4 regions of the Butyrivibrio sp. AE3003 genome follow, and region 2 is predicted to be linked to each of the others. Evidence: riboswitches for the same ligand, from Rfam matches in the RefSeq annotation. Region 2 holds a riboswitch; each other region holds the start of a gene.
The links. Region 2 has a riboswitch for cyclic di-GMP ahead of CD00_RS18935 (VanW family protein). Riboswitches for the same ligand answer to the same signal wherever they lie in the genome.
Positions count from the first base shown of each region.

Region 1: it holds a riboswitch for cyclic di-GMP, as region 2 does, so the genes downstream of both, CD00_RS0111330 (hypothetical protein) here and CD00_RS18935 (VanW family protein) in region 2, are expected to answer to the same signal.
Region 3: it holds a riboswitch for cyclic di-GMP, as region 2 does, so the genes downstream of both, CD00_RS0113885 (hypothetical protein) here and CD00_RS18935 (VanW family protein) in region 2, are expected to answer to the same signal.
Region 4: it holds a riboswitch for cyclic di-GMP, as region 2 does, so the genes downstream of both, CD00_RS17570 (hypothetical protein) here and CD00_RS18935 (VanW family protein) in region 2, are expected to answer to the same signal.

Region 1 is NZ_JMLX01000001.1:2,349,291-2,351,486, forward strand. It holds gene CD00_RS0111320 (sigma-70 family RNA polymerase sigma factor) at 1-56, opposite strand, end outside; gene CD00_RS18170 (helix-turn-helix domain-containing protein) at 168-542, opposite strand; gene CD00_RS0111330 (hypothetical protein) at 816-1,058, opposite strand; cyclic di-GMP riboswitch class I at 1,313-1,388, opposite strand; gene CD00_RS0111340 (hypothetical protein) at 1,580-1,864, shown strand; gene CD00_RS0111345 (flavodoxin domain-containing protein) at 1,908-2,196, opposite strand, start outside.
Region 2 is NZ_JMLX01000001.1:119,441-121,636, reverse strand. It holds gene CD00_RS0100540 (ABC transporter ATP-binding protein) at 1-93, opposite strand, end outside; gene CD00_RS18935 (VanW family protein) at 268-1,083, opposite strand; cyclic di-GMP riboswitch class I at 1,158-1,231, opposite strand; gene CD00_RS0100530 (hypothetical protein) at 1,349-2,155, opposite strand; gene CD00_RS0100525 (hypothetical protein) at 2,159-2,196, opposite strand, start outside.
Region 3 is NZ_JMLX01000001.1:2,889,729-2,891,924, forward strand. It holds gene CD00_RS0113880 (sensor histidine kinase) at 1-553, shown strand, start outside; cyclic di-GMP riboswitch class I at 662-745, shown strand; gene CD00_RS0113885 (hypothetical protein) at 869-2,173, shown strand; gene CD00_RS0113890 (serine/threonine protein kinase) at 2,166-2,196, shown strand, end outside.
Region 4 is NZ_JMLX01000001.1:1,504,289-1,506,484, reverse strand. It holds gene CD00_RS0107210 (flagellar hook protein FlgE) at 1-444, shown strand, start outside; cyclic di-GMP riboswitch class I at 665-750, shown strand; gene CD00_RS17570 (hypothetical protein) at 1,061-1,774, shown strand; gene lepB (signal peptidase I) at 1,783-2,196, shown strand, end outside.

The sequences.
Region 1 (2,196 bases), 2.2 Mb from region 2:
AACCTCACTCTTTCTGCAGCATCAGCCACAGCATATTGTTTTACCAAACTTGCCATTGTAAATCCTCCAACTAAAGAGGAAACAGCTGTATTCAAGAAATAGTTACCGGTTATTTCTATCTACAATTACATTCTATGGGCTTCTATGGCATGCAACGAGTCCCAAGATTATGACTCAGCGTCAACGCAGAATTGACTTTTCAAAGTTCCGAGCGCCCTCAACTGCTCCAAAGCAACTCTCTTAAGCTCAGGTCCCAGATTCTTAAAAGTGTTCATCATCTCCTTCTCTTCGAAAACATCCTTTATACATCCACACTCTTCTTCATCGATAAATATTGATGTCGGAACCTCCAAAGCCACGGCAACCCTCTTAAGCATTGATACCTTAAGTTCAAGCCTATCCTGTTCATATAAAGAAATTGTCTGCTTCTTGGTAAATACAAGCGAAGCCAACGTTTCCTGACTGATTCCTCTCTGCTTCCTGATAAATCTGATTCGCTCCCCAAGTGTCATCACATCAAATCTTTTGCTCTCATTACCCATATCTCCCCTCCGTTCCGGAGTCCCAAAACGGAAACATACTTAGCCAAGAGCAGATATATCAAGAAACAAAAATAGAGCCTGCAAAACACAATAGACCTAAGGTCAAAACCTTTCGGTATATTTCCGTTTTGCAGGCTCCTTCGATGTTACGTGCCACGCACGACTCTTTAAGCTCTTGGCAATACTTTTGATAAATGATGCTGTTCCTCGCTCTATGGCACTGCACTAGTCCATCAATTATCTCATCTATATGAAATTGTAAATATAAAACTACTAATATGCTTCTATCGCAAGCCCTAACAGCTCTTTATGATACCTATGGAGTATCTCTATCAGCGCTTCATTCTCATCTTTAACAATAGTAGTAACAAACCTTTTGGTCGCACAAATCCTGAGCACCGATCCGCAGACATCACACTTTTCAACACATGACGCGAATTCCGCTCGCATGATCTTATTTCCGCATACTGGGCAATTCACCCACAGTTCGCCTGTTTCCGGTATTTTAGTTTTCATAACCTTCTACCCCATACTCTTTCCACAGATTAAGGAACATATTGCATACAATAACCAATTGACTACCGGTCTTAATCTGTATGTCCATCCTACGCAAGCACTATCCCTACATAGTCAGATGTATGAAAGTAATAAAGAACTATTGTGCGATCATCCCTAATCTATTTTACTAAAACAACGTAAAAATAATCTTCTCCTTTCGATTAGAGTTTTAAAGGTTCGAAAAAAAAGAAGCTGTCACCAGCTCCCTCCATACTCGCAACTGGCTGACTCTTGTGAGTCCCTATAGCTTTGTGCCACCGGATTGCTCCAGCTTTACCCTTGGTATTGTTCTGTTCGAACATTTTTTACTCTTTTATTTTAACCGAGACGCCCCTAAAAAGATACGGCAAATCCTACAAAATAAAGCAGTTTATTTTACCAATTTAGCGAAATAAAGCGAGCACAATTTATTGAAACATATATTTTAAAGGTGTATTATATACACGAACATCAGTTCTTTTTTCATTGAGGTTATTTTTATGAGTAGAGTTATTGATAATGTAGACGTTATCTGCCAGCACAAGGCAAACGGAGAAGTCATTCCTCTTCGTTTTCGCATTATGAACGAAGACGGTCAATATGAAAATTATACGATAAAAGGTTATAGAACCATTACCCATCCGGGGCCTTATACTACTCCGGACGGTCTCTATGTTTCTTACTCCACATTTGTTTTTGAATGTGTTGTTGTCGTGCTTGATTACAAGCGGAAAGTACGATTATATTTTGAAACACATAACAGTAAGTGGAGGATTGCGATATGAAACAACCTTCCAGAACCAAACCTGCCATACTCACACCATTCTTTTACAAACCTTTATAGAACTCCACCGCGTCTGCAATTTCATCCTCTGTGGGATGCCCTTTCTGAATACCACCAACGAGCTTAAACGGTCCAAATGTATCAAATCCTTTACACTGAAATCTGCCAAGCTCATTACACTGCTTATCCTTACCAATCTCTGCTATACTGTCAAAATACCTTTTCAGAGGATTCCCTGCTGTAGCTATGTAAAAGACATCTTTCTGCGGAGGCAAATTGATCTTAGCAAAGTTCAAAATCTGCTCAGCGAATTTGCTGTAATAAATCCCGGAT
Region 2 (2,196 bases):
CATCTCCGCCGCAACTTCACCGATCATACAAAGCGGCGTCAAAACGGATACGAGCTTATATTCTTTTAGTTCTTTACCTAACGTTTTTATCATAGTCTCTCTCCTGTTGTAATCTTCAATCAAGTATTATATAACTAAAAAAAATTGTGTTCAATTGATTTTATAGTTATTTAAGATTAAAAAAGCACCTTCTTTCATCACCGGATCTGGTTTAGAACCATCATCCAAGAAAGAGGTGCTTTCTATTTTTAATCGTAAATCAATTTTTTAAAGCTGAGGATCAGGAGTATTCGGTGTTCCTTCAGGCTGTGGTGCAAGAACAACCGGTGTTCCTTCAGGTTGAGGAGCAGGTGCGACAGGCATTCCTGCAGGCTGCGGTGCAAGGATATCAAGATGATATCCGGTTTCATCGTAAGCTGCCTGTATCATAACATCATGGTCAAATATATTCCTGAACCTGAAGTCTTTTCTGGTTTTGTATGCAATAGCTGCATCATCTCCCTGCTTATAGTAGTCAACAGGTTTTGAATGATTGTGTCTTTCAACAATCTTGCAACCGGCATTCATTGCTGCGTGGTAAAGAGCGCTGCTTATCTTACATACGCCTCCGCCGTAATCATATCCTCCGACAACATGTGCTATAACATATCCTTTTTCAGGTGGTGTTCCCCTTCCGATCGTGCTTGCGTATGAGAATGTCTCTCCCGGTTTTACAATATATCCGTTTATATATCCGCATGCGACTCTCGCATTTACGTTATTTGCATCCTCATTAGCGGGATACAGCATGATATCTTCATGACCGATGCTTGCCCAAGCTATATTTTCAGGCGCCGGAGCCGGAGCTTCAGCAACAGGTGCTTCGCTTACAACTTCCTCTGTAACTGCATTATCTTCAACAGGATTCACCACTTCTGCGCCAGCTTCAACTGTTTCGGTAATTCCTTCCTGATCTCCCGGAGCAAATGTTTCTTCCATATGTACAAAAACTTCTTCAGGTGATGATGAATTATCTCCATATCCGATGATTGTTGCGCACAGCACCGGCACTGCGATTGCCATAGTAATACTTTTCTTTCTCATTGCTTGCACGTAATTCCTTTTTTCTAGATTTTTCCAAATAAAAAATAGCGATACTTACGCATCGCTATCAGATCAATTGCAACTGGCTGTCCTTTCGGACCCTATAGCTTTGCGTCATTAGATTTCTCTAATTTTGCCAATAATTATCTATATATAGTTCTTTTTTTATTAAAACAGAGTAATTATACCGTAAGGTCCGATTAAAGTCCATAATGAAATTTATCATTCTGCAATTTCACTTCAGCTATATTTCACTCAACGCACTTTACATAAAAAGATTAATTATACCTGTCAAAATTAAAGCATATGAAAGCAACCGCAATAACATTGATAATATTCCCCTCGCCCCTCTTAGCAATCCAAGTGTAGCAGCTCCAAATAGAATCAAACCTATCCCACCAGCCAATCGACCAACAATATTTATATCAACAATTGATAATTGAGATATATATATTACAAACAAGCATGCTTCGATCGCAGCAACAAAAAAAAGTATCCTTTTAATAATTTCGAAAGAGTTACCTTCTTTTTCGCCGGATAAAAGCTCATATGAAACACATTCATATATCCCTTTTTTTATTCTTATACATGTAAATGCACAATCTTTTTCCTTTGCAGGCATATTTTGTGTAAATAAAATTCTGCCTCCTTCAAATTCGCAATAAGATTTTACATTCGGCATAAAAGCATAATTTCCCAGCATTAAATCCGTATATTTTATTATCTTGTATTCTGTGGCTTTTAGTTCAAAAATCTTTTCTTTATTATTCCTTATATTTTTTTCTGAGAAATATCGATATACAGATCCCGCAAACAATATAAAATATAAAAAAAAGAATGTTCCTGCAAGCTCTATATCCCACCTGCTCTCATCAAACATTGATGGATTAGAAGTAGTCATTATATATATACAAACAAACGCTCCCAGTAAAGAAGCTATTCCCAGTAAGGCAATCTGTACTTTGGCAATATTTTTATGGTAATTCTTTAACGGAATAACTCTAAGTATAAAAGCAAATGTAGCTATTAGAAGTTCCAATGCTATTATTGTTGCTATCGTTACTATATACATAACTTAACCCCCAAATACTTCTGATGTAAAACTTACCACTG
Region 3 (2,196 bases), 2.8 Mb from region 2:
GCACGACATGCAGAATAATATGCAGTTGATTTCAGGCTTTTTGAAAGAAAAAAAGTATGACAAAGCGCAGAATCATTTACAGGAACTTATAGATGAACAATCTGCTATAAATAGTTTTGTTAACACCGGGAATGAAGCTATTGATACAGTTCTGAACATTAAATTTTCTGCAGCCGAACAAAACGGAATTACAGTCAAGAAAGATATAAATATCCCGGCCGGTTTACCAATCTCATATCATGATTGCATAAAAATATTTGGAAATCTTTTTGATAATTCAATCAATGCTTTGAAGAGCCTTGATTCAGGGGATAAGATATTAAGCTGTTTTATGTTCTATAGCGCGAATGCTCTGATTGTACAAGTTTCAAATCCGTACACAAAGAAAGATGATACATGTGATAAAGATGAATTTTTGCATGGACTTGGATTGGGTATAGTTAAGTCAGCTGTTGAAAGTTATGAGGGGACTTTCGAGATATGTGATGATGGGAAAAATTTCACTGTAAATATTGTTTTATATATAAATAACGCACATCGTCAAAAAGTCTAAAAATTGCCGATGTGCGTTAATATTTTGACGAAAATTAAATTGTAGTTAAATTTCAAAACAATCAGAAAATTATGAACAATTACTTGCATATTGTGTATTTATGTGATAGTATTTCGGTGGCAAAACTAGAGTGATCTAGTGACGCAAAGCTATAGGGCCTATGTTGAACAGGGTAGGTAGCCAGTTGCTTTTTTGGTAGCGATGCGGAAGTATCGCTTTTTTTTGTACCTTAAAAATAGAGCATTATAGGTGGCCCCTGTAATGCTATTTCTTTTTTACCGGAAAATTTCAGTACGTGGTGGAGGAAATAAGCTGATGTTTTTTGATTTTTTGATCAAGGTGAGAATGCCCAATAATAAGACTCAGGAATTTGGTGCGTGGAAAGAGCTTCACAGTATATGTTGTGCAGTTGAGTCAAATGCGCGCATGGATCCGGACTCATGCATTATAAATATCAGACAGGCACTTGAAGTCTTGTTTTCCGGTCTTTGTCTTGATGCGGGATTTACGGATCTTCCGGATTCGTTGTCAGGAATAATGGGGAAAAGTAAAGGTATAAGAGGGCTTTGGTATGGTGAATGTAATATAAATTCATTTTATCAGCTCAAGAATCAGGCAAATGAAATTGTACATATTTCAAAGGAAGTATCCGGCATAAGAAAATATGAAATAAAGGGTAAACATGCAGACGTGACAATGGCTTGTAAGCTTACAATGCTGTTTTATAAGTCTGTTGCAAGCTTGTTCAAAATTGATAAAAAGCGAATGAAACCAATGGAAGCGGATATGCTTCCGTTTGGGGAATATGAAGTTATAAAAAAGATTCCGAAAAAGCCCTACGAATCTATAGAGGGCAATTTCAAATATATTGCCAGAAAGAATAACAATAATATTTCTACATATGTATATGTAAGACCCTTTTTAAACACTGATGAAAAAACAGCATTTAGTGACAGGGATATGGAAGCTCAGCAGTTCTTTAAGAATATGAGGGGCTCGAACAATATTATTGCGGGTGAAGAGTTAAGAACAAGCGCGTATTGCAATCTTAAATATCTAGTATATAACATACGTGAAAATACTAAGACACTCGATGAGATTGCAAAAGAAATTAAACCGTATGAACTTCTGGATATCATAGAGCAGGTTGCAAATGGACTGAGCAGGCTGGCTTCTTCTAAAATAAATATTCATCACAGGGATATAAGACCCACATGTATTTTTGTATCTTCTTTTGAAGACGGATATGAAGCGAAGATTGGATGCTTTGAAACAGCAAAAATTGATTATAAAGAAAAGAGCATGGAGACAGTCGGAGCGTGGGTTGCGCAGAGACAAAAGAATAATGTATATACGCATCCGAGAATGCTTCTTGAATCAGAACACGATAACAAAGAATGGGAAGCTGGGGATGTATATTCACTTGTAATGGTTTTGTTAGCATGCCTTGATACATCAATTGAAAAAGGCGGTGCGGTGGATTGTTCTGTTTTGTATGATTACTACTCTGACGACTTTGTTGATGAGATAGAAGGAATAGTAAGAGCTGCCTCGCTTTCACAGATACCGGGCATGAGAGAATTTGACAGGATTCTTTTAGAGGAAATGGATAATGAATAAGATTGAGTTTGCAAACGCAAAAA
Region 4 (2,196 bases), 1.4 Mb from region 2:
ACAAACTATGCAGGCACAACTGCATCTCACAACTCTACAATTTATGCGTATAAGGGAGATGTGAGAGGGTTAAATGTCGGATATGCAAACGGAAGTATGACCGGAATGTCCATTACGGACAACGGATCGGTGTTTGCAAAGTATTCCAACGGACAGACTGTAAAGATCGCACAGATAGCTGTTGCGGAATTCAACAATGCCATGGGACTTGAGAAGGTTGGCGACAATCTTTATGCGGAATCCCTTAATTCGGGACAGGCGCAGATTGTGGATGTTACTGCCGACGGAGGGTATATGACATCCGGAGTGCTCGAATCCAGTAACGTAGATTTATCGAAAGAGTTTACTGATATGATTACGACACAGAGAGGTTTCCAGGCTAACAGCCGTGTGATCACAACATCTGATGAGATGCTTCAGATCCTCAGAGGTCTGAAACGGTAAATTGGAAACTAAGAACTTTTTTTGCGAAAGTGAAATTTTGTAACACAGGGCTGAGCGTGGGTTCAGCCCTCTTTTTATGGAAACTGTGTTTTTTTTTGTGAAAAAGTGGTTGCGTTTTAATATCCGATGGGGTATATTCATCTTACGAGATGACGAAATATAGTTTTTTTTGAAAAAATTTTTTTGTGTTAGCGCTTTCGTTATAACGTGTTTAACTTAGCAAAATAAAGGGCAAAGCCGCCGGAAGGCGGTGACGCAAAACTAGAGGGTCTCAATCACGTATGTGACAGACAGCCAGTTGCTGGCGCTGGGTTAACTGCGCCAAGATGAAGACCGAGCTGCACTTTTACAGACGGTCTAATTTTATGCAAGTTACGGTACGGATTTTGTTCAAGGATGAACCATCGTAGTATTTTTGCGATGCGTACTATGGAAACGTAATTTCATCGACACTGGCCTCTAGAACTTTGCGGTTGCCTGATAATTATTAAATTATTTAAGGTATCATGCGAAGACCTCAGGGTTGGATGCACGATATCTTAATTTATTATATTTACGTTGCAACCGATAACTTGTATGAGATTCCTCAACAATAGCAAGAGTATAGGGACAGAGAATGGCAGAGGTCAATTTAAAAAAACTAAGCAGAGCGGAACTTTTGGAGATGATGATCAACTTCTCGGAAGAGGCCGACGAAGCTAAGAGGCGTGAACAAGAAATTAAAGAAGAAGTCGAGAAAGAGAAGCAACAACTTCTTAAGGAACTTGCGGAAGAAAGAAGTAACCTGTTAAAGAGTTTCGACGAAGAAAAGGCACAGATGAGAGCCAAGTTCAATGAACAAAAGAATCAGATGCAGGAGAAGTTCGACAAGGACATAACCGGTCTGAAAGCAAGGCTCGCCAGAGAAAAAGCGGAGTTACAACAACAGGTTGACGATGCACTTGAGAAGATTGAAAACTCGCAGTCACTCGCCGAAGCGTCCATTCAGTTGGGCGGCATTATGGAAGCAGCTCAGAGAGCAGCCAACATCTATGTTGATAATGTTAAAAAGAATGCGGAAGCTGAGTACAAAGAGCTTATGAAGGGCATTAAAGAAAGCAAGCTCAGAATGGCAATGTACGAGAAGACGCAGATGGAAAACATAGATGCAAAGGTCAATCAAGCTGTGGAAAAGGCAGTTGCACAAAGATTGTCTCGTACAGGTTCCATTGAAAGAGCCCGGACACATGAAGAAGCTTACACCGGAACATTGGGCAGACCGATGACACGTGGTGAAGCATACTCAGGCGCAATAGAAAAGCCTAGGATATATAAAAGAGAAAAAGACTGAGAGCACAGATGGGTAAACAAAAGAAAGAACAGGCAAATCCTTTGCAGGAGCAGCAGGAGCAGGTTAAGCCTTCTCTGGATCAGTTAAAAAGCGAACTGAAAAGGGAAAACAGCAAAAAGGAATACAAGAAAGTGCTGAGAAATACGTTGATAGTAGTCGTTGTAGTCGCGGCACTTGCGGTACTTGTTTCCAGCTTTTTCATAGCAGTATTAAAAGTAACAGGAGATAGTATGACGCCGACACTGGAAACCGGAGATCTGGTGGTAGCTTATACTAGAACATCATTCGAACCCGGAGAGCTGATAGCTTTTTACTACAACAACAAAGTTCTGGTAAAAAGAGTCGTGGGTTCACCCGGAGATTGGATCAATCTCGACGCAGACGGCAATGTATCTGTAAATGGGGAATTACTTGATGAGCCG